3 regions of the Peribacillus sp. NPDC096540 genome follow, and region 2 is predicted to be linked to each of the others. Evidence: riboswitches for the same ligand, from Rfam matches in the RefSeq annotation. Region 2 holds a riboswitch; each other region holds the start of a gene.
The links. A riboswitch is a leader RNA that binds a small molecule or an ion and turns the genes downstream of it on or off. The one in region 2 is predicted to bind glycine.

Region 1: another riboswitch for glycine. It lies ahead of gcvT (glycine cleavage system aminomethyltransferase GcvT); the one in region 2 lies ahead of ACQKMR_RS26900 (amino acid permease).
Region 3: another riboswitch for glycine. It lies ahead of glyA (serine hydroxymethyltransferase); the one in region 2 lies ahead of ACQKMR_RS26900 (amino acid permease).

The regions. Positions count from the first base shown of each region.
Region 1 covers NZ_JBNNTG010000003.1:167,581-180,175, forward strand. The annotation lists gene comGF (competence type IV pilus minor pilin ComGF) at 1-62, shown strand, start outside; gene comGG (competence type IV pilus minor pilin ComGG) at 55-441, shown strand; gene ACQKMR_RS04730 (YqzE family protein) at 746-931, shown strand; gene ACQKMR_RS04735 (YqhG family protein) at 1,031-1,828, opposite strand; gene ACQKMR_RS04740 (DEAD/DEAH box helicase) at 1,806-3,494, opposite strand; glycine riboswitch at 3,878-3,965, shown strand; glycine riboswitch at 3,969-4,052, shown strand; gene gcvT (glycine cleavage system aminomethyltransferase GcvT) at 4,205-5,311, shown strand; gene gcvPA (aminomethyl-transferring glycine dehydrogenase subunit GcvPA) at 5,330-6,676, shown strand; gene gcvPB (aminomethyl-transferring glycine dehydrogenase subunit GcvPB) at 6,669-8,126, shown strand; gene ACQKMR_RS04760 (rhodanese-like domain-containing protein) at 8,304-8,687, opposite strand; gene ACQKMR_RS04765 (lipoate--protein ligase family protein) at 8,905-9,741, shown strand; gene ACQKMR_RS04770 (vitamin B12-dependent ribonucleotide reductase) at 10,127-12,595, shown strand, end outside.
Region 2 covers NZ_JBNNTG010000061.1:11,261-15,631, forward strand. The annotation lists partial or broken gene ACQKMR_RS26900 (amino acid permease) at 230-1,607, opposite strand; glycine riboswitch at 1,955-2,011, opposite strand; glycine riboswitch at 2,015-2,114, opposite strand; gene ACQKMR_RS26905 (hypothetical protein) at 2,395-2,622, opposite strand; partial or broken gene ACQKMR_RS26910 (NAD(P)-binding domain-containing protein) at 2,646-2,756, opposite strand; gene ACQKMR_RS26915 (hypothetical protein) at 3,467-3,700, shown strand; gene lepB (signal peptidase I) at 3,779-4,048, opposite strand.
Region 3 covers NZ_JBNNTG010000056.1:3,575-16,169, forward strand. The annotation lists gene ACQKMR_RS26390 (class I SAM-dependent methyltransferase) at 1-498, shown strand, start outside; gene ACQKMR_RS26395 (hypothetical protein) at 1,137-1,373, shown strand; gene ACQKMR_RS26400 (MFS transporter) at 1,363-2,589, opposite strand; gene ACQKMR_RS26405 (DUF192 domain-containing protein) at 2,875-3,261, opposite strand; gene ACQKMR_RS26410 (hypothetical protein) at 3,700-3,978, opposite strand; gene ACQKMR_RS26415 (fumarylacetoacetate hydrolase family protein) at 4,231-5,028, opposite strand; gene ACQKMR_RS26420 (hypothetical protein) at 5,620-6,150, shown strand; gene ACQKMR_RS26425 (methyltransferase family protein) at 6,619-7,137, opposite strand; partial or broken gene glyA (serine hydroxymethyltransferase) at 7,592-7,911, opposite strand; glycine riboswitch at 8,007-8,100, opposite strand; glycine riboswitch at 8,101-8,200, opposite strand; gene speB (agmatinase) at 8,367-9,368, opposite strand; gene ACQKMR_RS26440 (aldehyde dehydrogenase family protein) at 9,798-11,270, opposite strand; gene ACQKMR_RS26445 (iron-containing alcohol dehydrogenase) at 11,459-12,595, opposite strand, start outside.

The DNA.
Region 1 (12,595 bases), on a different contig from region 2:
GAAATACTGTTATTCGTAGGTTTCATCCTTTCTTTAAAAGTGAGTCGAAAGATGATGAATAATCAAAAAGGGGTCGTTTTCCCGATGGTCATGATTGTAGCGAGTGTTTTTATCATGTTCACGATATTAATGATCGATCAATTTATCATCGATAAAAAATTTTATAAAGAAGTGGAAGAAACGCTTGTAGCCGATCATCTAGTGCATCTAGCCGTTAATGAGGTGACAGCTGAGTGGGGTGAAGAGATACCGAAGAACCTTCAGGGGGATATCTCATATCCCAATGGTGATGTCCATTATATATTAACGAAACAAGATGCACGTTATGCCTTTATCGAATTTGCTTCCTCGACTAAAAATAACCGAGTTGGTAGAATCATTATTCAATATGACAAAGAATTAGGTAGAGTTATAGAATGGATAGAAAAACAGTCAGTGTAACACGGATGAAGTCAACCTGAGGTGCGGATTCAGTGATATGGAATTAGTAGATTGAAAATACTCCATTGTGATAACTATGTCAGTAACAAGTGGAGAAGGGATTCAGGAAGGATGAAAACCGTTTTTGGCTAACTGAGTATGAGGATATCGAACGGAATGATTTTTTCAATGATAGGGTTGCCTATATGAAAAGTCAGAGCTTACCATGATACAACAAGCAGATCCAAATAGTAACCATCTCGGGTAAACTTGAAAGAATAAAAGAAGCATAAACGGGGCATGCTTTATTAAAGGGTGATATTGTATGTCTACAAATGCTTATATCAAATATCTTACACAGCAGCTTGTCGAATATTTTAATTTGACCAAGAAAGAACGGAAAGAAAAACGCCGTCATCGGAAAGAGGATAAAAGTCATGGTGTGTCCCACTGGTTTGGTATTGTCCCTTTCGCTTTGTCGATGTTTGTAAGAAAAAAAATCAAAAAATAAAACAGATGTCCTAAGCTTTGGGACATCTGTTTTTTTGTTTAGTCAGGCAAATATAGCTAGGCATTTGTAGTAGAGAAGTCATTTTTGAAAAAAATCCATTTATCCTAACGCTCTATCTGATAAGTAAAATAAACCGCCATTGATGATTGATATTAGAATATTTGGTTCATATTGGGCCTGTAATGCCTGTTTTTCAGTGAAATAACTTTCGCTTTTTTCATCCATATCCTTATAAAAATGCTCCAATAAATTTAAGTCATTCTGCCAGCGCTCTATGGCTTCTTCCGCCCAAGAATGGTCATCGTTCTCGAAACTGGTTCGGATATATGTATCAAGTCTTGCTAACCCACTTTTTGGCATGATTAACGGTGAGAGGGTGAAGGAGTAATCCGGTATCTTCGGTGTGACCTTAACCGGTAAAACACGATTGTGAAATCCTTCCATGATCTCTCCGGAGATTAAATTCAATCCGACAGACATAAAGATATCTTTTTTTCGATCACATTGATAAGATATTTTCACATTTAGTGTTAGCCAGGGAAACAATGGATTATGCCCGCCATTTGATGGAAGTGTATCCTCGAAAAGTCTAGTATATCCAGCCAGCCTTTTTGTTGATTCGATAATTTGACGGAGACGGGGCGAACCAAAGTGAATTCGTTCTCCTTTCATATTGGGTGGAGCCTGTTCAGGATCGGTAATGAAAGTAATCTGTGCTGGGTTTGGAATCCCGCCCGTTTTTTCGAGATAATGCCAATAAAAGGGACGGTTCATTAACTCTTTATCCATTTCAATCGTCAGTTGAACAGTAATATGGGATGGGGTATTTTCTAGTACTTCACAATCATTAGCTTCAAAGAAAGTTATTAAAAAATTATGAATTTCCTGTTGCTGCATGAATCTCACCTTCCTTCATAGCTTGAGCGAATTGAATCATGGATGAAAAATTATCCATCTTAATTTTCATTTCACCCTCTGTTCTTGACTCACCGACCACGTCAATTAAATATTCTTCGATGTTGCTAATATCCAGCTTCGTTAAAATATCATCCAATTCACCAATTACTTTTTCAAACAAATGGATTTTTTCATATAATAATTTCAAAATATGTTCTTCAACTGTATTTTTCGTTGCAAAGTTATAAATCATGACATCTTCTTCCTGACCAAGTCGGTGAATCCGTCCAATTCTTTGTTCAAGTCTCATTGGATTCCATGGCAGGTCAAAATTAATCAAGTGGTGGCAAAATTGAAGGTTTATTCCTTCCCCACCAGCTTCGGTAGCAATTAAAACCTGAATCTGCTTTTGGAATAATTCTCTCATCCAGTCTTTTTTTCCACGCTTAAATCCGCCGCGGAAAGGAACCGAGGAAATTCCATTCTGTTGTAAATACCACTGTAAATATAGCTGAGTAGCTCTGTATTCCGTAAAAATAATCACTTTGTCATCAATTTTCTTGATGAGTTCTAAAGCTTTTTCAGCCTTGGAGTTTTGTACCGTTTCATTTACCTTCTCAAACAGCTCATCCAGCTTTGCTAAGAAGTCAGGGGAAGGCTGTTCATATTTGGCTTTCATGTTTTTCAATGTATAAAAAACGGCTTCTCTGCTGCTGCATGCTTCTCTTTGGAGCGTGAGTGCTGAAAAAGAACTTCCCTTCGCCCTATCTGAAACAGGCTTAAATTTGGAAACAGCGTCGTACAAGGCTTGTTCAGTTGGAGAAAATTCAATGATGATTGTTTCCACCTGCCTTTTGGTCCATTCAATTCCAGTATCAGCCCGTCGGTTCCGAATCATTACAGTATTGACGAGTTCCTTTAGATGCTCATCCTCAATAATATTACGGCCTTTGCCTTTATATTTCTCAGAAAAGAGTGTTGCATTTCCCAGGTGCCCCGGTTTTAATAACGAAACTAGATGGAAAATTTCTTCGACTTTATTTTGAATTGGCGTAGCTGTCAGCAGTAAACAAAATTTCTTTTTCAGATTTTGGACAAATTCATAGTTCTTCGTTTTATTATTTTTAAGTTTATGAGCTTCATCAATAATGATAAAGTCATATTCCTGATTAAAAATGATATCTCGATGCGGAGCGCGTTTCGCTGTATCAATGGATGATATAACAACATCGCATGATTCCCACACATAACTTTTTCTTTGAACAACAGCCGGAATATGAAACTTGGTATTCAATTCAAAAGACCATTGACTTACAAGTGAAGCGGGTACAAGGATTAATACTTTTTTAACAAGACCTCGGATCATGTATTCTTTTAGAATCAAGCCAGCTTCGATTGTTTTACCGAGACCTACTTCATCAGCTAAAATGGCTTTTCCATTCATCTTTTCAACTACCTGCTTTGCTGCTTCCAATTGGTGGGGAAGCGGGGTGAGCTGTGGAAGATGCTTGGGTGCCTGTAAACCTTCAAAATCAGGAATAATGAGGTTTTCTTCCATTTGAACAGCCAATTTATAAAGCTCCCAATTTCCCCATGGACCGTCATTTTCCATCTTTTGTAGAAACCCGTCATTCCAATCAGAACTGAAGGATATATTAATTTTCATTGAAACTACTCCTTCTAAAATCATAATTTTCTTATTTAGGGTTGAAACCCGAACATTTTATATGTGTAGTAAGAAAAATATTTCTCTGTAAAAAGATATTGCAGAGAAAAGTTTCTTAAGGTAGGATGTAAGTATATTTAGAAAATTCCAATTTCCCAAACGCTTAAAAGAAGCGTCCATTTTTCTGAATGTAGCGTTTTTAATAGTATGGGCAACCGGCTCCTACTTTATCCCAGATTAACAGACTAGAGATCATTCATTAAGTTCCCCGAAGTTTTAAGGAGAGTTGGTAGAGAACGCATTTTGTAAATGCACAGAGGTTTTACTAACTATCAGTAGGAATTATTTACTTTCCTAATTGGTGGAGACACATTTATATGCGGGTGAAGATAAGGGGAGAGACTACGAATGTAGCGCCGAAGGAGCAAACTTAGCAGTGAATCTCTCAGGCAAAAGAACTCTTATTGGACGCAACTCTGGAGAGCGCCGCTCGTTGCAGGACGGCCACCAAAGGGGAAAACCTATTATATAGGTAAACTTTCAGGTTTCAGGACAGAGAAAAAGCTCTATAGGGCTTTCTCTGTCCTTTTTTGTGCCCTTTTTTCCTCATTATGAACAGGATGAGAAGTATAAGAAGATCTGATTGAATGGAAAGAAGATTTTAGAAAAGAAAGCAAAGTACATTTAAAAAATATAAGGGGGGTCATTTTTTGACCAATTTAAAAAGAACGCCACTATTTGAGGTTTATCGTGAATGCGGAGGAAAAACAATCGATTTTGGCGGCTGGGAACTTCCTGTTCAATTTTCGGGTATCAAGGACGAACATGAAGCAGTTCGTACAAAAGCTGGCTTATTTGATGTCTCCCATATGGGTGAGGTTGATGTAAAGGGACCAGGGAGTCTTTCCTTTTTACAAAAAATGATGACCAATGATGTATCAAAGCTAAAACAGGGTGGTGCAATTTATACGGCTATGTGTTATGAAAACGGCGGTACGGTTGACGATCTTATCATTTATAAAAGAGCAGAAGATGACTATCTGCTCGTGGTCAATGCCGCCAATACAGAAAAAGATTTTAACTGGCTTCAAGCTAATTGTTCAGAGGATGTCCAACTTTCGAATGTATCAAGCGATTATACACAGTTGGCATTGCAGGGACCTCTTGCAGAGAAAATATTACAAAAACTATCTAATGATACACTTTTGAGTGAAATTGGCTTTTTTAAATTCAAGGAAAATGTCCTGATAAATGGGCTTTCCACGATCGTTTCACGTACAGGATATACGGGTGAAGATGGTTTTGAAATATATAGCCGCAGTGAAAATGGCCCGGCCCTTTGGAGAGCTATTCTTGATGCAGGAAAAGAAGAAGGGATACAGCCGATAGGTTTAGGGGCACGTGACACACTCCGCTTTGAAGCTAAACTTCCGCTTTATGGACAGGAGCTTTCACCGGATATTACCCCAATTGAAGCCGGGATTGGTTTTGCGGTTAAAGTGGATAAGGAAGCCGACTTTTTCGGGAAAGCCGTTCTAGCTGAACAAAAGGAAAATGGGGCACCACGTAAGCTTGTCGGAATTGAAATGATTGACCGAGGCATTCCTCGTCATGGTTATAAGGTATACAGTGGGGATAAAGTCATTGGTGAAGTTACGACTGGCACTCAATCACCAACCTTGAAGAAAAATGTAGGATTGGTACTTATCGATAAAGACTATTCGGTGATGGATTTGGAAGTCGAAGTGGAAATTCGTTCAAAACGATTGAAAGCCGTTATTATACAAACACCTTTTTATAAAAAACCACGTAAATAGAGAGGAATGGTCATTAAGATGAAACATCGTTACTTACCCATGACAGAGCAGGATAAACAACAAATGCTGGAGGTAATAGGGGTCCCTTCTGTTGAGAACCTTTTCAACGATATTCCTGAAAGTGTCCGTTTTCAAGGCGAATATGACATTAAACCAGCTAAATCAGAGCCAGCCTTAATGAAAGAATTATCAAAACTTGCGGCCAAGAATGCTGATCTTAAAAACTATGCTTCCTTTCTTGGTGCGGGCGTGTATGACCATTATTCACCGGTCATCGTCGATCACGTTCTATCCCGTTCGGAGTTTTATACAGCCTACACTCCTTATCAGCCGGAAATTTCACAGGGGGAGCTTCAGGCCATTTTTGAATATCAAACGATGATTTGTGAAATGACCGGAATGGATGTAGCTAACTCCTCCATGTATGACGGAGGGACGGCATTAGCGGAAGCAGCGATGCTTGCATCCGGTCATACACGACGTAAGAAAATTCTCATTTCAGCTGCAGTACATCCTGAATCAAGGGAAGTCGTTAAGACGTATGCGAAAGGTCAGCGAGTAGAAGTCATTGAAATTCCATTTAAAGATGGTGTGACAGATCTAGCCGCCTTAAAGGAATTGGCAAAAGATGATATTGCGGGAGTCATTGTCCAATATCCAAACTTCTTTGGACGTATTGAACCGTTGAAAGAAATGGAAGAAATCATTCATGATGTGAAATCCATGTTTATCGTTTCGAGTAACCCTCTTGCACTAGGTGCATTGACACCCCCAGGTGCCCTTGGAGCTGATATCGTAACAGGCGATGCTCAGCCATTCGGTATTCCAGCAGCTTTTGGCGGACCTCATTGCGGATACTTTGCGGTCACGAACAAACTTGTTCGAAAAGTGCCAGGTCGTCTCGTCGGGCAAACAGTGGATGAAGATGGTAAACGGGGATTTGTACTGACACTTCAAGCTCGTGAGCAACACATTCGTCGTGACAAGGCAACATCCAATATCTGTTCCAATCAGGCGTTGAATGCTTTAGCAGCTTCTGTTGCGATGACCGCACTTGGGAAAAAGGGTGTCAAAGAAATGGCTGTTAATAATATTCAAAAAGCCTATTATGCGAAAAAAGCTTTAAAGGAAAAAGGAATAGAAGTGGTGTTTGAAGGACCTTCGTTTAATGAATTTGTCATTAAATTGCCGGCTCCTTACCAAGAAATTAATCAAAGTCTTTTTGATAAAGAAATGATCGGCGGCTTCGACTTAGGGACTGTTTATCCACAGTTGAAAGACCATATGCTTGTGGCTGTAACAGAACTTAGAACAAAAGAAGAAATTGATGCACTTGCGCAGGAATTGGGGGATCAACATGAATAATCAAGATCAATCACTCATTTTTGAAATCAGTACGTCCGGTCGAATCGGGTACAGTCTACCGGAAATGGATGTTGAAAAAATTTCGCTTGAAGAGATTTTTCCTGCCGAGTACATCCGTCAAGAAGAGGCTGAGCTTCCAGAAGTATCGGAATTAGATATCATGCGTCATTATACGGCTTTATCCAAACGGAATCACGGGGTGGATTCGGGCTTTTATCCACTCGGTTCTTGTACGATGAAGTATAACCCGAAAATAAATGAAAATGTGGCGCGTTTTAACGGTTTCGCCCATATCCATCCATATCAAGATCCGGCGACTGTGCAGGGAGCCTTGGAACTATTATTTGACTTGCAAGAACATTTAACAGAAATCACAGGGATGGATCAAGTGACTTTACAGCCAGCAGCAGGTGCACATGGTGAATGGACAGGGTTAATGATGATTCGCGCCTTCCATGAAGCGAACGGTGATACAGCACGGACGAAAGTGATTGTTCCTGATTCGGCACACGGTACGAATCCAGCTTCCGCCACTGTTGCGGGACTGGAAACGATTACGGTAAAATCTGATGAAAATGGCTTAGTTGACCTTGAAGATTTAAAGCGCGTGGTAGGTTCGGATACGGCGGCTTTAATGCTGACGAATCCCAATACGCTAGGATTGTTTGAAGAGAATATTTTGGAAATGGCAAAACTTGTCCACGATGCTGGTGGGAAGCTTTATTATGACGGGGCCAATCTTAATGCAGTCTTATCTAAAGCCCGCCCAGGTGATATGGGCTTTGATGTGGTCCATTTAAATCTCCATAAAACATTTACAGGTCCACATGGCGGCGGTGGTCCGGGTTCTGGTCCTGTCGGAGTAAAATCGGATTTGATTCCCTACTTGCCTAAACCACTCGTGGTCAAACGAGATGAGCAATTTATGCTGGATTATGATCGCCCGCAATCCATCGGAAGAGTTAAACCTTATTACGGAAACTTCGGAATAAATGTGAGGGCTTATACGTACATTCGTTCAATGGGTCCTGATGGTCTTAAGGCTGTCACGGAGAATGCGGTCATCAATGCGAATTATATGATGCGTAGGTTGGAACCATATTTTGATTTACCATATAATCGTCATTGTAAGCATGAATTTGTGCTTAGTGGCCGCCGGCAAAAGAAGTTGGGCGTCCGAACACTCGATATTGCCAAAAGATTACTAGACTTCGGCTATCATCCACCTACTATTTACTTCCCGTTGAACGTGGAAGAAGGAATGATGATAGAACCGACTGAAACGGAGTCAAAGGAAACTCTCGACGCGTTCATTGATGCGATGATTCAAATAGCTAAGGAAGCGGAAGAAACTCCGGAAATCGTACAGGAAGCGCCACATACAACAGTTATTAAAAGGCTGGATGAAACACTTGCTGCAAGAAAACCAGTCCTCCGTTATCAAGCTTAATAGCCTAAATAAAAATCCCCGCCATCAGAGCGGGGATTTTTATTTTTTATATGTATAGAGAATGACCGGCTGGAAATGAATATACCATAAGACATAATAAGCAATAAGACGGCATTTCATTTCAATTTTTAGAATGATAGCTTTTTAATTAAAAAGAGCCCATGCGGAGATGGGTTCTTATTTCTTTGCTTTAATTTTACCGGTCCACATTTTGAAACCGCCTTTTAGATGAAACAGTTCTTTGTAGCCTTTTTTGTATAGCATGGCTGCAGCTCTTCCGCTGATGATTTCGCTTTGAGCGTACAAGTATACAGGCTTGTCCGGTCTAATTTCAACCAGGCGAGTTTTCATTTGTGTCATAGGGATGTTTCTTGCGCCTAAGATATGACCATTATCAAATTCATTTGGTTCCCGCACATCGATTAGTTGTACTTTTCTGTAGTTAGCAATAAATTCATCCTGTGTTAACGTTTTAACGATTTTACGCTGGCGGTACCAATTAAAAAGTGAATACGCAATAACCGCTCCTATGATGATGAGCAGTGTATATAATAATTCCAAACATAAAAACTCCCTTCTACCTAACGAATACAGACAATCTTTATTATATAATTGCTTTAACTAATAATCAAAAAATATTTTCGTAAAATTCTTTATCGACTTAATAGTACTTTCTTTTTTAGAGTGTTAAAGTCTGTTAAACTACTACATGTGAGTTTTTTTTATGACGGAATTACTGACCTACTTTAAAGCAGTCTACATGAAATGAGGGGTAAGGATGACAAAAGAAAAATGGGGATTTATAGATTCAGGATATTGTTCACCGGCTTTTAATATGGCGATGGACGAAGCTCTTTTAAACTGGCAGAGTAAAGGGGAAATACCACCGATTATACGCTTTTACGGTTGGGACCCAGCTACATTGTCGATTGGTTATTTTCAAAAGGCAGAATCTGAAATTGATATAGCAGAAGTTAAAAGGCAGGGCCTTGGTTTTGTTCGCAGACCAACAGGAGGACGTGCGGTACTGCATGAACATGAATTAACCTATAGTGTAATTGTTCCAGAATCCTATCCGGGAATGCCTAATACCGTTACAGAAGCATATCGGGTCATTTCTGAAGGCATATTAATGGGATTTAGAAATCTTGGACTAGATGCTTCCTTTTCCGTACCTCGAACCGAAGAGGAAAAAGCGGCATTAAAAACACCAAGATCTTCGGTTTGCTTTGATGCGCCAAGCTGGTATGAATTGGTTGTTGAGGGCCGGAAGGTAGCTGGCAGTGCACAAACAAGGCAAAAAGGTGTAATCCTTCAGCATGGGGCAATTTTACTTGAGCTTGATGAGGACAAGCTTTTTAGTGTATTTAAATTCTCCAATGATAGGGTTAAAGAAAGAATGCAAAAAAATTTAAAAAACAAAGCTGTGGCCATTAATGATATTGCTGGAAGAAAGATTACCATCCCTGAAGCAAAAGTTGCTTTTGAAAAAGGTTTTGCAGAAGGGCTGTCCATTGATTTAGAGCCATACGTCCTCAATGAAAAACAGTTGCTAGAGGTAAAGACCCTTGCTGAAAGTAAATATGAAAGTGATGAATGGAATTTTTTGAGATAGAGGAAGCAGGATGATTAGAATAGATAATAAAAATGTTCAGATTTGTGTAAACAAATAAGCTTTTCCTTGCAACTATAAGCACTAACAAGGATAGGGAAAAAGCAAGGTTCAAATTAATTGAAATCTGATGAAAAATTATTATAAATCGACATTTTCCTCCCTATTACTAACTATATTAATTGATTTATCGTTTGACAAAATTAAAAGTTAATCAACGTAAACACAATATATAGTAGTCGAAATATTTATTGCGACACTATATATTGATTTTTGAGTTTCACTATGATAAATTTAGGGTAACTTGTTAAGCGAAACGGACATGTAAGACTACATATAGATTTTTGCAGCAAGAACGGATCTTGAAACATATAAAGGAGAGGGAATTATGTCGGTTGTAATAAAAGAAGCTTTAAAGGTTGATCTAGAAAGGTTGAATAAGGATATTTCTTTATTTCCCCAGGTCCATCCTGTAACAGCTGATATGAAAATGACGCATAAAGGCGTGTCCCGTCTAGTTATGCTTGACCGCTATTCTTTTAAGGATACTGAAAAAATTACGCTATCGACTGGCGATTTTGTAGTATTGACGATTAAGGAAGATCCGAAATTTCCTGCACGGGGTCTTGGTTACATCGTTGAAATAGATTGGGAAACGAAAAAAGCTAAGGTATTAGTGGATGATGAATTCCGCGGAGCATTAGATAACCCGGAAGAAGTGGAAACTGGGATTGTAAATCGGCCGCTTGATATCATTGAAAAGCCGCTTGAAATATACTATGAACAAATTGCAAAACGTAATGCTACGGGATTGGCTTCAGTGGAAACGACTGAAGAAAAAAGAACGGAATGGTTCAATAAGTTCTATGAAGAATTAAAGAACCTTAATTTTGTCCCTGCAGGACGTGTATTATATGGAGCTGGTTCTAACACGGATGTTACTTATTTTAATTGCTATGTAATGCCATTTGTTCCGGATTCACGCGAAGGAATTTCCGAACATCGAAAGCAAGTCATGGAAATCATGAGCCGCGGAGGCGGTGTAGGTACGAACGGATCGACACTTCGTCCAAGAAACACGTTGGCAAAAGGGGTAAATGGAAAATCCTCCGGTTCAGTTTCATGGCTTGATGATATTGCGAAATTGACCCATCTTGTTGAACAGGGCGGAAGCAGACGCGGTGCACAAATGATTATGCTTGCGGATTGGCATCCAGATATTGCTGAGTTCATTATTTCGAAAATGCAAAATCCACGGATTCTTCGCTACTTAGTGGAAAACACAAAAGATGAAGCCATCAAAAAATATGCTACGGATAAATTAAAATTCACACCGCATACCGAACAAGAAACGGCTATGTACCAAGGTATTATCAACTATAAAGAGATTCCGGGTTTAGGCGGATTTAGCGAGAAAATCATTAGAGAGGCCGAGGAAAAGGTTCGTACAGGCGGAACGTACAGTGTCCATAATGCTGATTTTCTAACAGGCGCCAATATCTCGATTTGCTTGACTAAGGAATTTATGGAAGCTGCCGAAAAAGATGGGGAATATGAATTGCGTTTCCCGGATGTTGAAAGCTATAATGCTGAAGAAATGGCGATTTATAATGAAGAATGGCACAATGTCGGTGATGTACGCCAGTGGGAAAAAATGGGCCGGAAAGTTCGTGTTTACCGTAAAATCCGAGCTAAAGAGCTTTGGAACTTAATTAATATTTGTGCTACTTATTCTGCAGAGCCGGGTATTTTCTTTATTGATAATGCTAACGAGAAAACAAATGCAAAAGCATACGGACAACAAGTTGTAGCAACGAACCCATGTGGTGAACAGCCACTGGCTCCATACTCAGTATGTAACCTAGCAGCAGTCAATTTAGCAGAAATGGCTGATAAAGAAAACAAAACCGTAAACTTTGAGAAACTTAAGAAGACCGTAGAAGTGGGTGTGCGTATGCAGGATAACGTCATTGACGCAACCCCTTACTTCTTAGATGAAAACAAGAAACAAGCACTCGGCGAGAGACGGGTTGGTCTTGGTGTAATGGGTCTACATGATTTGTTAATCTATTGTGAAACGGAGTACGGATCTGAAGAAGGAAATATCCTGGTAGACAAGGTGTTTGAAACGATTGCAACTACAGCATACAGGACTTCAGTAGACCTCGCTAAAGAAAAGGGCAGTTTCCCGTTCCTAATCGGGTCAACTGATGAAGAAACCAATGAGCTTAGAACGCGTTTCACTCAAACAGGATTTATGGAAAAAATGCCAGAAGATATCAGAGACAGTGTTGCTGAACATGGTATCCGTAACTCTCACTTATTGACAGTTGCTCCTACAGGCAGCACAGGTACGATGGTTGGGGTATCAACTGGTCTTGAACCATATTTCTCTTTCACTTATTTCCGCAGCGGTCGTCTTGGTAAATTCATTGAGGTTAAGGCTGACATCGTACAGGAATACTTGGAACGTCATCCAAAAGCGGATCCAGAAAAGCTTCCGAAATGGTTCATTTCTGCAATGGAATTGGCTCCTGAAGCTCATGCTGATGTTCAATGCATTATTCAACGCTGGATTGACAGCTCGATTAGTAAAACGGTTAACGCTCCTAAAGGATATACCGTTGAACAAGTTGAAAAAGTATATGAACGTCTATACAAAGGCGGAGCAAAAGGCGGTACGGTCTATGTAGATGGAAGCCGTGACAGTCAGGTACTTACGCTTAAAGCAGAAGAAAACCAAATGGATGAGCAACTTGAAATGGATGAATTAACAGATGTGGAAGAAAAGAAAAAAGTCGTATTAGTTGATACGATAAATGAACTGCGTTCGACGAATGTTACGATTGGGTCGGAA
Region 2 (4,371 bases):
CAAGGGTCTTTTTGGAACTTGCTCCTTCGGTGGCTTGTGTCGCATTGCACTCTCCCACAACTGTCATCCGCTTATTCAATTTGGTAAATTTAGAATAGTTGTTGTGGCTAATTATGTCAAGCATTTTTGAAAGCGCTAACAACACTATTCTAAAATAATCTTTTTTCTCATCAAAATATGATCATTCAGATATCTTAATGGTTGCTTATTGAAGCGGGCAGATTGCCACTTAATTTCCCGCTGCCTTCCTCTGATTCGACTGATCTACCTCCGTTTTCCGCATCCTATAAATCGTAATCAGCATAATAAACCAAACAGGAGTTACGAACAAGGCAACACGAGTATCTTCCGAAAGTGCAAGCACAACAAGTACGAACGCTAGGAAAGTAAGGATCAAGTAATTAGAAATTGGATAAAGTGGTAATTTAAATTTGTTCATTTTCGCTAGATCTGGCCTTGTTTTGCGGTATTTTAAATGACTGATGACAGTAACTCCCCAAATAAAGATGAAACATACTGTAGAAATACTTGTAATTAACGTAAATACTCCCTCTGGCATTAAATAGTTCAAAACAACGGAAATTAGAATGACGACAGTTGAAAAGGCCAATGCATTGGAAGGTACTTTACGGGCATTAAGTTTTGCAAATGGCACAGGTGCATTTTTATCTTTGGCAGTGAGTATACCATCCGGCTTGTACTGAAGATTGCGCTGTTACATGCCGAAGCAGCCGATGTTAGGACGACAAAATTGACGATGCCAGCAGCCGCAGCGATACCAACAGCCACGAATACTTGGACGAATGGGCTTTCCGATGGGATGATTGCGTTCCACGGATAAACACTCATAATGACAATAAGTGCACCAATGTAGAAAATTATAATCCGAATAGGAATATTATTGATTGCTTTTGGGATAACTTTTTCTGGATTTTCTGTTTCACCTGCTGTAAGTCCTACAAGTTCAATACCAACAAACGCAAACACTACCATCTGGAATGAGAGGATAAAGCCATTTATTCCATTTGGGAACATACCTTCGTGACTCCATAGATTCGTGAAACTGGCTGCGCCTGAATCTGTGGAAAAGCCTTTAATAATCATGAAAATACCGATAACAATGAGTGCTAAAATAGCGACGACTTTAATTAATGCGAACCAGAATTCCATTTCGCCAAAAAGTTTTACGGTTGCAAGATTCATAAATAGCAAAATGACAAGCGCAAATAATCCTGGCATCCACTGTGGTACGGAGGGAAACCAATACTGGGTATAAAGACCAACTGCTGTTAAGTCTGCCATTGCAATTGAAATCCAGCAAAATCAATAGGTCCACCCAGTTAAAAATGCTGCCATATTACCTAAATATTCTCTACAAAGTCAACAAAAGAATGATAGTTCAAATTGGATAAGAGTAATTCTCCAAGTGCGCCCATGATTAAAAAGCAAATGACGCCTGTAATCATGTAAGCAAATAAAATTGATGGTCCTGCTAAATGAATAGATTTTCCTGCCCCAAGAAATAATCCCGTTCCGATTGCCCCACCAATAGCGATGAGTTGTACATGTCTGTTTTTTAGGCCTCTCTCCAGCTTTTGTTCCTGCATATGATTTCCCACTTTCTAGTTTTATAGGCTATTTGTGATTTTTTCCTGACTAAAGGGTCAGTCCTTCAATGAGTTAAATAATTAGCGTACTGGGAGAATGACCCCACTCATGTAAGCGCTTTCTTTAATAATAGATTTTTTTACAAAATAGATTCATATTCTGTCCCCTTTTTTAATTTTTTTTCTAATCTACCAATCTTTTTGAAAAAAACATTGTGCGTTAATCGTTGAAATCAAAGATTGACTCTTTTTTTAACAGATTTCAATGCACACTCCTCTCTTTTTCCTTTTTTTATCTTTCCAAATACAAAAAAGGACAGAGGAAAGATAGGGGTTTTCCTATCTTCCTCTGTCCTTTTACCTGAGAGTTTAACTCCTTCGGTGGCCTATGGCTCTCTCCAGAGACGCGTCCAATTGTAGTCCATTTACCTGAGAGATTAGTTCCCTGCTTTTTAGGGTTTGCTCCTTCGGTGCTAAACAACGTTTAGTCTCTCCCACAATCATCATCCGCTGATATAAAGTTGCTTTAATAGTTGTATATTAACGGGTTTTAATGGAAATTTCAATAACTATCTGAAAAATCATTATTTTCTGAAATTTAAACATAGACGATATTGATTTTTCTAACAGTTCATAAATTAAAAGTTATTAAATTGCAAAATCAAATTTGTTGAATCGTAGGTGTAAACCGATCCACTTTTGAACGGATGCTGAGAAAAACGAAGGATTTAGGCATTTTGCCCATTGAAAATACGTCTAAATCTAAAGATGGGAAAGGACATAATGTCTATATTTTTAACACAATTGATGTATGGAAAAAGAGAAAATTGACGTATTGCGAGACTCGCGAGAATCCTTGCAACAGTATAGATTGCTTAGAGGCACCCTCCTTCTCTTCTTTAGCAACTTCCTCTTTGTCCCAACCACTTGCTATATTAGCAATGAGGATAATTGCTAGAACCCATACCCACCACTTCTTTGGCTTCTTTAGCTTGATTTTCTTTTCCTTACTCATTTTAGTTCATACCCCCTTTACAGTTCAGACGGACGATTGTAAACAGAAATAGAATAACCTCGACTTTCAATATTTAACGCTAGATTTTTACCCATTACGGCTAAACCTATCACACCGATTTGTTGTTTTGCCATGGTCCATTCGTCCCTTTTTAATTATTAGAATCAAGCTTAGCTACTTTGAAATCAAACTTTAAATCTCATCTCTAGTTATACAATAATAAACCTTATTGATCCAAATTATTTACTTGGATATACGTTACTCCGGTTCTTTCTTCTCTTTTCAAAGCCTGGTTTTCTAGGTAGATAAACACATATTCTTCTTGTAAGATTTAACTCCCGGCTGATAAACGGATTCAATATTATAAAACAAAAAGGAAAGGAGATTCACGTTTTCATCTAAAACTGTATTTCTAATGCAGTTGGTTGACTGGATTAAGCATTATCAATGTACCCATATTGTCTACTGGAAACCATGTGTGAATTTACTAGATGCTGAAGATATTGAGTTTTTGCCCAACATATGAAGCAGTCTGATAAAACTGATGTTGCAGAATGGATTGCTAAACTAATAGTTGGACTTACAGAATCCCGTTTAATTATCTAGTGGTGATTGAGTGCCCTAACATATTTCAGATTATGAAATGGTATTAACCCCCTCCCTTACAGGGAGAATGCTTGATCACCCTAATAATGACAATAATTTCTAAATTTAGTTCTTGTTTTTCGCCTAGATCATTTCTTTGATTTTCTCTCTAAACTTCTCATTCGTGAAAATATCCTGCGTGGTTGTTAAGTGTCATGACGCTGAAATCACGCGGGAACTGGAGTCTGCGGGCAATGTAGTGGCTTACTTCAACGGGCATAATCATGCAGGCAATTATGGTGAGAAAAACGGAATCAAATATGTGAATTTCCAAGGCATGTTGGATACACCCGATACCAATGCGTACTCTGTAATCCAAGCGTTCAAGGATCGCTTAGAGATTGATGGTTTTGGCCGGGAGCCGGACCGCATAATCAAGGTAAATACTATCCATAAACACGATCAAGAGCAAAATAAAAATGACCATCATTAATAGATAGTATCGTTTTCTAGAACTAAAACAAACCAAAGAGGCGAGCGGAAATCCGTTTGCCTCTTTGGTTTGTTTATCCTAGCTTTTTAAAAAGATAATATTCATTATCTTCTTTATAATCTTAATGTAATCTTTCTCTTTGGTTGCATGAAAAAAAACAATATCAAACCTATAGATATCATTGATTTTGGTACAGAACTTATTGAGGATAATGCACTCATGATTTTTCAATGTTGGCATCATGGATTCTCCAGCTACGACAATAGGAACAAAAATATGTGTTCTAATGGTGAAGGCCAAAACAACTGCAATTACAATTGCTTTAATCCATGATTCTTTGTTTTTCATTAAATTTCTTCTTTTTCTCATTTTTATTAACTTTTACCATCGCAAATTATTCCATATATTACACGTGCGGCTATTGAGAGCGTAAAATATCTTGTGTAAATGAATAAATAGAAAAAGGAAGACCTTTAACCTTCTTTCACTAAACTGCCTCGATAGTTAATTAAGGGTATTTTTTCACTTTGATTTGAATGGACGATTTGTGTAATGATCGTATATTCAAAAGGCCGCCAAAAGGCGGCCTTCTTATGGCGCTATCGCACTCGTTAGTTGAAAAACAATGCTTTTTAATTTTGGGTGTTTTCGTTTAGATGGTTTCTATAAGA
Region 3 (12,595 bases), on a different contig from region 2:
GCACTACTACATTTGCCAGCTCTCGTTGATCATTTAGATGGGGAAATTGTTGAGATTGGTTCCTTTAAAGGGAAAAGTACTGTTGCATTAGGTCTCGGGAGCAAGTGGATAAGTGAAAAGAAACGAACAATTTTTGCCATTGATCCTTTTATTACCAATGGATATTATGCAGATTATTTTAACGTATTTCAGAATAATATTCTAAATTTCCGTCTTGCAAACTATGTATCACCAATAAAAAATTTCAGCCATGAAGCAATACAAGATTGTCCTGAGAGCATATCTGCCCTTTTCGTAGATGGAGACCATAGTTATTTAGGCGTAAAAAGAGATATAGAGTTATATGCTCCAAGAGTTGTCCGCGGAGGATTTATAGCGTTTCATGACTACACTGTTTATCCTGATGTTAGAAAAGCTGTTGATGAACTATGTGAGAGTAAAGAGTATGTACTTGTTTGTGATTACGATAGTTTGCGCCTCATACGTAAATTGAAATAAGAAGTAAAAATTAATTCATATTAGGTTACCTAACCCGATTAAAGGGTAGTCTAAAAAAATCCTAATCGTTATGTAGCTACTAGGCAAATTGTTTGCAGTGGTAATGCACTAACATATTTAAGCGGCATAAATTAACTCCTTGTGATATATAATTGTACAATTTTTATCGCATCCTTTGTTTTGTAAGGTTGTTAGATAAAACCGAATTATTGGATATTCACCAACGATTCTTTTTTTTAATCTCTGTTAAGGGGACCATAATGATGAAAGGCAAGAACGCGGCATCAACAGAGGATAATGAAATACATCTTCTTCAGTTTTTCGTTTCTTTATTTTCTTTTGGCGTTGTTGGTTCATTTCCCATATTTCCACTATCTATTTTGTCCCCATGGGGCCCTCTATAGCTTCCCTTCACCCGACTTCTCACCGGATACTCATTATCGACAAATAAAGAAAAGAGGTTGGGTACTGATATTATTCCTTTACAGTGTAAAAAGGCTACAGATTATCTGTAGCCTTTTTACACTCATACTTGGAGGAGATTTTGCAATATCTGAAAAAAAATAACAGCTGCTCTTACGAGTTAAAAATACAAGCAGTTTAAAGGTATTTAAATGGTGAAGGAAGTTATGTAAAAGTTGCCCAAAATTATGATAGAAAATTGGGTAGAGAAATATCGTGAAACTGGAAGTGTAGATGCTTTGAAAAACACGGCTTCACCATGGGCTGGTGTAAGTCCCGGAAATGATGAAAGTGCTGGTAAAAAAACGAGTAAAACCACACAAGGAGACAAAGCATTAAAAACGATGGCCAGTTCCGATCTTCAGCTAACGCACCCGTTAGTTGAAGAAAAGCTTTATATTATTATGATTTAAAATCAACAGTAGAAAATTTCCTTTTGTTTGCCTGTACTAAAGTAAAAGATAATATAGCAGAAATAAAGATAAGGATTGAACCGAATATATATACAGCTCGTACTCCAACAAAGTCAGCAATGAAACCCATTAGAAAAATGGATAAACCTGTAACAGTTGATAGCAGGATGCCTTGGAATGCAAATACCTTTGGTAAATGTAGAGTTTGAATATTTATTTGAAATGCAGTTTGTTGAGCCACATCTCTAATTTGGTATGCTGGACCCATTGCAACACAAAGCAGAAGGGCCAGTATTGGAATACTCGTCAGCCCATAAATTAACGTAAAAATACTAAATAATAACGAACCAACTGCCATACTAAATATCAAATGCTTCTGAATTGTTTTAGCTAAAAATAAAGTGATTATACCACCAATAATAGAACCAATATAATAACTTGCATTAATAAAACCCCACCATTGCTCCCCTTGGTTTAAGGCTTCTTTTACATACACTAATGTTATTGCTCCAATCCAAATGGAACCTGCCATTCCCTCAATAACATCCATTAAAGTAACCATTCTAAGAGTTAGATTAGACCATAAGATACCCCAGCCTTCTTTCATTAGTGCCCATTTGGATTGCTTTTCCGTTTGAACTTCAACTATATCAATTAAATATTGTGAAGTAATATATAAACATAATACGGAAACCCAAAGCAACACTGCATTAAAAGCCAAAGTTGGATTATGCCCCCAATTTATTACGGCAAAACCAGTAAAGCTATACCCAGCTATTTGAACAGATTGAGTTGTGATGGATATAGAACTATTTGCTTTCACAAGATTTTCTTTCGGTACAATTTTAGGTGTTACAGAATTAAGTAACGGGTTTCCCCATCCTTCCATAAAAGATATTACTAAAATTATAAATAACAGAACATAAATATGAGTAGTTATAGGCAAGAAACCAAAGAGTAAGAGAGTAAGTATTATTGCCTTTAAACCCTGAAGACTCACCATTAATTTAGAAAAAGTGAACTTTTTATATATTAATGGTGATGTTAGACCAGCGATTATATTAGCCAAGGCTTTGAATAAAGGAAATAATGAAGCAATTAATGCAGAATCAGTTTTTTGATATATAAATGTGGTAATAACCATAATGTAAATGACATCAGCTAAGGCTATGCTTGTCTTAGCAAACCAGAAACTATAAAACGGTATTCTTTTCATAATATCTCCCAATGATAAAAAGTTTTTATTAATTAATTATAATGTTCTTAATTATTAATAACTGAAAAAACGCTCTTTAAGTCAATATTATTTTTATGGTTTAATGCCACAACTGTCCCGATAGTATGAAATAAAGAAAAAGCTGCCTTAAAGACTGCTCCTATCTTAAGCTAACGCACCTGTTAGTTTATGTACATTTCTTCACTATTTTTTCAGCGATATTAACATAAATATCCATTAAAAAATCACCACACCTCTAAGAACTAGAAGTGTGGTGAGATGAATTCAATCAAACTTTACATAATCCCCTTCTTTGATTTGATTCTTTTCAAACCATCCAAGATTCACTTCAATTGCATAATGATAAGAAAGATCTGGATCATAGGTAGGACATTTATCCTTTTTACAAGGCTCCATATCAAGTATTTTTAGAATTTCCCCATCTGAATCAAGAAAAGCAATAGATAAAGGAATTAATGTGTTTTTCATCCAAAAGCCACCATATATTTTTTCTGAAAACACAAATAACATCCCCTCATTTTCGGGTAATTTCCCAACAAACATTAAGCCCTTTTCTATTTTTATTTGAGTATCTGCAACTTGAACGGTTAATCTAGTTTCCCTGTTACCACTGAGTATTTTTATCATTTTTGTTTTTATTCTATTTTTCATGTTTGCTCACCCTCGAGTATTATTATAAGCAGGAAAGAAAATTGATGTCTTTTTAAAGAAGTTCATGAGATTGAAATTTCCTTTTTTCGAAAAAACGTCTTTTCCCCTAATAATAAAAAGGAAGAAAGTTTGAGATAAAACGAAAACAAGAAGAAAAAAATAACTAGGCAAGCTCCTTTTCACTTCTAATACTTATTCTATGGTTTTAAATTTAATACTTTGTTTTCAATAATCACAGCAACAATATATAAAAAGATTTGTTCAACTGAACTGCCCCTTTAGTTCAAAAAGAAGGAAGAATCCCCTTACTTCATATCCAGCAAATTTTGTAAACAAAAAGAGCGTTAACCCTTTTGGTTAACGCTCTAAAATCGATTTAAAATACATTAATAGCTAATACATGAACCTATACGACTATGCCAAGTGTAAATTTCAATATCAATCTTCATTCTCTTCTTCTTCATATAAATCGTGTTCACCAATATAAATAGGGCCGTTTGCATGATTAATTCTGATTGGCCATTCATACAGAACGGATAAACGGCTGGATACATCTCTCCCAAATTTACTCGAATCGGTTTCAAAATCTTGAAACTCTTTTAATAGTTCTTTATAAGACGCACTGTCAAATTGTACATTCATTTCCTGCAACCTCATGAAAGCCATATGTCTAATTTCAAGCTCTGCTGCCTTTTCCATTTCTTCTTCAGTTGCCACTCAGAATTCATTAAGGAATGATTCAATACTCAACTTTATTTAGCCATTGACCATCAGGTTTATCATTTATCTCAAATTAATTGACACCAAGCTCTTTTAATACTGCCGTTTCTCTAGCAGCACCACATGCGAATGCAAGTACAAAGAAACTCTTCTTTCTTTTTATTACGATGCCCCCTGTAACATTTTAAAAAGTCGGCTCATCTATTTATGAATATTTTCATTTGTGGTTATTAAGAATGCTGGCAAATCCTACTGAACCTCATTACATAACCGACCGATATCCTCGACTTCAACAACGACCTCATCCCCCGACTTGATCGGGCAGCTGCCAGATGGTGAACCCGTGGCCAAAATGTCACCTGGCTCAAGTGTCATTACCTGCGAAAGCCAGCTGATTAGATACGGAATGCTTAGAGACATTTCATTGGTATTCCCGTCTTGTACAACGCGGCCGTTTAAAGTGGTCACAATCCGCAAATTTGTAGGATCTACCCCGGTAACGATGCACGGCCCCAAAGGTCCGAACGTATCAAATCCTTTGCCCCGCGTAAACTGTGGATCTTTTTTTGTAAGATCTCTTGCTGTGACGTCATTAAATATCGTACAACCAAACACATAATCAAGCGCATCTTCTTCTTTAATGTTTTTTCCGCGCTTTCCAATTACCAAGGCTACTTCCCCTTCAAGTTCTACTTGGTTGGATAGATCGTTTGGAGGAAGGATAATTTTCTCCTTGTCTGGAATAAGCGCAGATAATGGCTTTAAAAATAGAAATGGTTCTACAAGGTTTGCCTCTCCCCCTGTTTCCTTCGCATGACCTGCATATGTCCAGCCGAAATTAACCACTTTCGAGGGTTTTACAGGTTCCAAAATTTTCACGTCACTATATTTCAGCTCTACCCCGTCATACTTTATTTCCTTGTTGACAAGTTCAGCAAAACTGCTAGACAGTTGTAATATCATCTCATCCTCAACAATACCGTAATGTATCTTGCCCTGTTGATTCTGATAGCGAACTATTTTTTGTGTTTTTTGTAGCACATGCATTATGAATAAACTCCTTTGATGTAAGGTATACTGACCTCAGATAATATAAAACTCGGGTCTCCACATAATCGCAAACGAAGACATCCAACTCCATTATAACCGAAAAGCTCAATGAAATAGAAGTTTAGCTTCCACATACAATTAACTCCCCTTTAGCATTCCCGAAGAGCATTAAGGAAAATCAAAATCAAGGATTCATTTCGGTTTATCATTTTTATAAACGATTAAACTTTATTTAAACCGATATATGTTTTTTATAAACGGTACGACTCTATTTTAAAACTACACTAAATGAATTTAATATCACTGTGGAGCGATTAGTGTCTTTGTCTGGAAAAGGTATGTTTTCACTTTCAGTTAGTTTGCGACTAGCCTTTATTTATAACATTTTGAGAATATTTAGAGTATCAAAATATATTTCAGGCGGGAGCACTACAGACTTATCATAACGGAAAAACACCTTTCTGTCATTCTGTACGTGTCGCTTCGGCATTAAATGGACCGATAACCACGATCTGTACGGCTAACGCCTACATTTTGTAGGTTCTTGTTCCCTTTACGGTTTCACCGCCATACCGAACGAGCCGAAAAGTGAACTTGTTTTTTATTTCTTTATCTGTAGTTTATTTAACTCTACGGTTTGTAATGTTGATTCTACTTTCTTTAGAATTTGCTCTTATCTCTCCTGATGGAAAAGAGTTTATTATGGGAACACTGATCCCTTATTTCTTCTTTTTAACTATTTATTGGATAGCTTCATTCTTATATTTCAGAAATACAAAAATTCCACTAATTATAAGTCTTGTCATATTTATTGTCCTTGTCATTTCTATTTTACCTAGACTTTACATTGCCCAAGAGTATCATATAATAGAAGATCGAAATTTAAAGGATGACTACGCAGTAAGCTATCATACTTACAAAATCATTGGAGAAAAATACAGAGGAAATTCAGTTCAAGTATATAAAAAAGTCTTCCCTTTTACTTATAAACCTCAATCCGAATATAAAGACAGGACAGATCAAGCTGGCGATATTATGATGGAATTATATCGTAAAAATTACAAAATAAAAGATGGGAATACTTTGACTATTGGAGATTTCGAAATCCCATTAAAATAAAAAAGACACCATATTTAATATGGTTCCAGACTGTCGACAAAGTCGACAGCTGTTTTTTTGTATAAAGTTTAGCAACAATATATTGTTTCCTTCTTTCAAATTCACAACTAAATGTGCTAATTAAAAGATGCAAAAACCCAATAGGAAGAGCTTCTTTTTCCACCTTGATAAAGGAATAAATAGAAAGGGCATGTTTTGAAAAAAGATTAATCAAAACATGCCCTTATACTATTTAATTGGATTATTCTTTTATAAAAAAGATTGATCATTTTTGTGTTCCTTAATCAACTAACGCACCTGTTAACTTAAGTACATTCTTTCAAAATTTTGTTTTTATAATAAAGGCTATGTTTAAGAATAATGTTGATTATTTTAAAGTTTTAAAGGAAGTCCGTTATGTGCTTCCTTAATGAATATTTTAAAAGATGGGGGATCACCACTTGAATATCAAATTTGTACCGTACCTATCTAAAAATAACGTCTCACTCTATTCATATATTTTATATACTCTTCCCCAAATTTCTTGATACACCATCTTTCTTCTGAAAGAATAATCCAGTGCGCTGATATTTGGAAAACTATTAATAACCCAAGCAATATCCATGAATGTGTAAGCAATACACAACCCAAGAAGTAAATGAAATATGCAATGTACATAGGATTGCGGGATATTCGATATAACCCGTTTACATTTATCCCATTCATTTTAGGTTTAGCATAATTTACTATAGATACCGCATATAAAACAATTCCTGAAATATAGATTATTAGGCCGATATAAAACCAAACTGAGTCTGTTCTAATTTTGAGTAGTAATAAAAATAATAGAATAAGGGCGGTCGTAATTTGATAAATCCAGAAAGCCACTTTTTCTTTTCCCAATAATGGAGCAAAGAAACCTGCACGTTTAGGCCCCTCTTTACTTATTGCACTCAATAGGCCATACCTTATAAGTATAATTGGTATAACTGTCAAAAATGCATCCATTCTATCCCACCTTTTAGGTCTTTAATTTACAATTGAAGTTTATTGCTACTTATTTATATTACGAATACCCCAAAATATGTAAACTTACATTTATTCCATAATTTAAGAAATCCTCTAGTGTTTGAAACATATTCATCCTCCTCACTTAAATACTTCACAGAGCGATTATTTGTCTCATCTAAATACTCCTTCCAGAAAAAAATATTAAGTAATAAGTTCTACAAATAATAAATAATCCCTTGTTGAACTCCCTGCCCAATAAGTTGTTTAACGTAATCCAAAGCGTGGTTCATCGCCAAGAGATACTCCTAATTTCCAGACACTACTGAAAAACCGGTATCTACTAGGGGAGTAATGCCAGACATATAGTATTCTTTAATACTAAAAAAAGGTGGACATGTTGGTATTGATATAGGGAATAAGTAATCATGGGAGGCACAAACTAGTACTGGCATCCCATTTGTGATAGAACAAAATACTTCCAAGTCGAGTATGCACCTGAGTGAGGCTGAACCTTTGCATATTTGGCACCAAACAGCTTTGTTAAGTGCTCAATAGCTGCTTGTTCTGCCACATCATCAAATTCACATCCGCCATAATAACGTATTCCTGGATAACCCTCTGCATATTTATTCGTCATCACACTTCCCATGGCCTCTAATACATCTTGGCTGACGAAGTTTTCTGATGCGATCAACTCTAGTGTTTGATGTTGCCGTTGCCTTTCGTTTTCAATTGCTTAAAAATGGTTTGATCATTTTTCTGCAAACTCATTCTTATTTCCTCCTTTTTTTAGATAGCTGCTGCCACTTCATATCATGTTCCCTGTTTTTGCACGCAAAAAAGGACAGAAAAGGGTAATGGCAACATTCCCTTCTCTGTCCTTTTACCTGAGAGTTTAACTCTATGCTAAAAAGAGTCTTCCCCTTTGGTGGCGTTTTATAAACGCTCTCTCCAGAGTTGCGTCCCATTGTGGTTCTTTACCTGAGAGATTTGTTCCAAGGTTTTTTTGGAACTTGCTCCTTCAGTGGCTGTCTACATTGCACTCTCCCACAATCGTCATCAGCTATATATTTTTTTGAAACACTCTAAATATTCGCGATTGTACATTATTTACATAAGTATTTTTTATGGTATCGCCTCTTTATTTATACATATTCAGGAAACTAAGAAAAGATAAAACGGAGGAAAATCACTTTATATCAGCAAACGCTTTCAAATTTAACAGACTAATGCTTCTTTATGTAGTTCTGCTCTTGATAATCGCTGATTGCAGCCTGGTTTTTCTCTTTTTCTTTTAAAACATAACTAAGTAAGTCTAATGAGAGGCGCGCTGCCACTTGTCCAGTTATTCCCGTATGATCGTAAGGAGTAGCTACTTCTACCATATCAAAACCGATTACTTCTCCTCTTTTTGCAATTCCATGGAGTAATTCGTTGACTTCATCATAAAGCAGGCCTCCAGGAGAAGGTGTGCCTGTCGCAGGGGCGATCGATGGGTCGAGGCCATCAATGTCCATGGTAATATAATATTTTTCACCTTCTGGAATAAGTTCCAGAACCTGTTCAAATCCCATCTTTCTCATTTGGCGGGGAGACAAGATGACACTTCCGTATTCTCTGGCAGCATCGACATCTTCTTTTTTACTGCTGCTGATTCCACGAATGCCCAATTGGAAAATCTTTTGAACATGATTCATTTCAGATAAGCGGCGGATGCAACTTCCATGTCCAACCCGCATTCCTGAACGGTGATCTGCCCAGTCTAAATGTGCATCAATCTGGATCACATGAAATGGCCCGAGTTCACCCAAGCCCTTTCCTACTGGAATTGTAATGGAATGATCTCCACCTAAAACAACTGGCATTGCACCTTTTGAAACGATTTTTCGAATGGCTATTTCCGTATTATCATGGGATTGCATCATATCCCCATGGACTATGTCTACATCACCGCAATCAACGACTTTCCATTTCGGGCCAAGATAAATGATATCATTTTCAATATCATAGGCACCATCTAACCCGAAACTATATAATGTAGAGCCCTCCCGAATTCCTCTTGGACCCATTCTTGCGCCTGACTTCCATTGTGTTCCCATATCATTTGGAACTCCAATGACAGCTACATCTGCATCTAGCTGGTCTAGATCAGGACATACGGGATATTTCCCGAACGTACAGATTCCGGTAAAAGGTAAATTAAGATGTTGTTTTTCATTATTCGACATGAACTTTGCCTCCCACTTGTATTACGTCCTCGTTAATATATAGGCAAGCTTCCTGCCAACCTATAAAACTAGGCAAAACGGAATTGTGTAGTCAATAATGACTACCAGGAACCAACATATTTTCTGATTACTCGATTCTCCCTAGTAAACGCCACGGAGAAAGAGCGCGTGGAATATAATACATATACTGTAAAATATTATTATTTTCTTGTTAGGTCTTAAATTAGGTCTTAAAAAACAAATCTTGATGAACTAGCACTAGTAAAATAAACAATTAGGCTGACAGCTTTCTTTCTTTTCCAGCCCATTTACAGAAATAACATTTTAAAATTTTGGTGGATTCAAAAAAATGCTTCCTCTATTATTAGAACTTCTTCGATGTAAGCATTACTCACTCTCTTTTACTCATTTATCTCTACTTCTCAATTTTTAATGATCAAACCACTTGGTTGGTTCCACTTCTAAGTTAATGTTGATTTGTTTTACCTCACTAAACTCATCTAAACCAAAAGTTCCTAATCCACGGCCAATTCCGCTCTGTTTGTAGCCTCCCCACGGGGCTTCATTGTAGGCTAGATTGTAGGCATTAATCCATGTAATTCCGGCCCTTATTTTCTTAATCACTCTTAAAGCCTTTGCACCGTCTTGGGAAAATACACCTGCTGCGAGGCCATATGGGGAATCATTAGCAAGCTGGATGGCTTCCGCTTCATCTTTAAACTTTTGTACAGTCAGTACTGGCCCAAATATTTCTTCCTGAACAATTCTCATGTCCGGTTTGGTATCAACAAATATTGTCGGCTCAACAAAATAGCCCTTTTCAAGCCCATTGCTTGTGATACGCTTGCCGCCGCAGGCTAATGTCGCCCCTTCTTCTATGCCATGTTGAATATATTGGAGTACCTCATTCATATGTGCTTCACTGACAAGGGCACCCATTTCTGTAGAAGGTTGATCACCAGGACCGACTTGGATCTTTTTCGCTTTCTCTATCAGTCTATCGATAAACTTGTCGTGAATGCTCTCTTCAAGCAGCAAACGCGATCCTGCATTACAAACTTGACCTGCATTTACAAAAATCCCATATAAAGCATAATCCACTGCTGTCTCAAAGTCTGCGTCGGCGAAAATGATGTTAGGTGACTTGCCGCCTAGTTCGAGGGCAATGTTCTTAATATTTCCAGCAGCTGTTTTCATGATGCTTCTGCCCGTTGAGGTGCTGCCAGTGAATGAAACCATATCGACTTTATCGCTTTCCGCTATTTCATTTCCTACGGTTCCCCCACCGCCCATCACGAGATTGGCAACGCCATCTGGAATGCCAACTTCTTTGATAATCTCGAACAATTTGGTAGTGGTAACCGGAGTTATCCCGGCTGGTTTAAACACGACCGCATTTCCTGCAGCAAGGGCAGGGGCTATTTTCCAAGCTCCCGTCAGTAAAGGAAAATTCCACGGAGCGATCAGTCCACATACCCCTACCGGCTCTCGAACAACCATAGCCTGTACAGGACCAGAAACAGGATACGTTTGGCCGTCCGGTTTTGTGACTAAACCGGCATAGTAGCGAAAACAATCCGCTGCGTCAGCAATGTCAAACTCTGACTCTTTAAGAGGTTTTCCGGTATTGGCTGTTTCAAGTTGGCTAAGCTCAGATACATTTTCTTCAATCTTCTCCGCTATTTTAAATAAATAGGAAGCCCGTTCCGAAGCCGGTAAGTCCGACCAAATCCCAGAATCAAATGCTAGTCGTGCTGCATCAATAGCCATCTTGGCATCTTCTGCATTTCCGTTGGGAGCCTCTGCAATGATCTTGCCGTTTGCCGGATTTACAATATTTTTCTTCTGTTTACTTAAAGAATCCATCCACTCACCGTTTATAAACATTTTCAACTTATGCAATTTGAAAAACCTCCAGTTCGTTAATCTTACTTTATAGCAATCTCATATCCATAAATAGCTAATTATGTACCCGCAGCAAGTGGGCATACGCATGTTTTCTGTAAAACATGGCGGCCGCCCAATTAAAACTCCCATCAAGCCGGCCGCCGATTCAAAAATTCTAGATCAACATTAATCTAGTTAAATTTTTAAATTAATGTTGTGTTTTTCGCCTCATAAGTCTTTTGGAATAATGCCAAATAATCTTCGCGTGTCACTTTTCTTGAATTCGTCTGTGTACATAAATGAACTGCTGCCCCTTCAGCAAGGAATGGGAAATCTTCCGGATTGACATTATTTAAATCTCGAAAATCAGGAATGCCAATTTTACGAGCAAGCTCTTTTAACAATACAACACCTTCATAGGCAGTTTCCTCAATTGTTTTACCTTCTTTATTTGCTCCAAGTTTTTCAGCTACAATTGCATGTTTTTCAGGGTTTGAAGGAATATTAAATTCAAACACATGTGGAAGAAAGATAGAATTTGCTACCCCATGTGGAGTATCATAAAGACCTCCAAGTGGTTCAGCCATAGCATGTACAGCACCAAGATCCGCGTGATTAAATGCCATACCTGCAATTAAACTGGCTACAAGCATATTTTTCCGTCCTTCTAAGTCGTTCCCATTTTCTACAGCTAACGGAAGGTACTTAGCAATTAATTCAATTGAATAAAGACTGAGAGCATCTGAAATTGGTTCAGCAATATTGCTGGTATAAGCTTCGATAGCATGTGTAAGTGCATCCATTCCAGTAGCAGCAGTAATAGATTTAGGCAGAGTTAGAGTTAATTCAGGATCCAAAATTGCTAGTTTCGGAGCCAGTCTAATGTCAAGTATAGCCTCTTTCTGTTTTGTAACTGTATCTGTAATGACAGAACCTGTTGTAACCTCACTTCCAGTACCTGAAGTTGTAGGAATACAAATAAGTGGAGTGATTTCTCTCTCTAGTAAATTAAAACCGTAACGATCTCTAAGCTCTCCTCCATGGGTTAAAAGTGTACCAATTGCTTTTGCTGTATCCATCGAACTTCCGCCGCCAAGACCTATCAAAAGATCTATTTCCTCGTCTTTAAATTGTTGATAGGCTCTATGGCAATCTACATCTTTTGGATTAGGAGTAATTTCATCAAAAACAATATAATTGACACCTTCCTGGTCTAACGAATCGGTAACCTTTTGTAAAATTCCAGTTTGCGCCAGTCCTTTATCGGTAATTAGAAGTGCCTTTTTTCCTCCTAGCTCTTTTGCTCTTTTCCCAATATTTTTAACTTTTCCGTTCCCAAA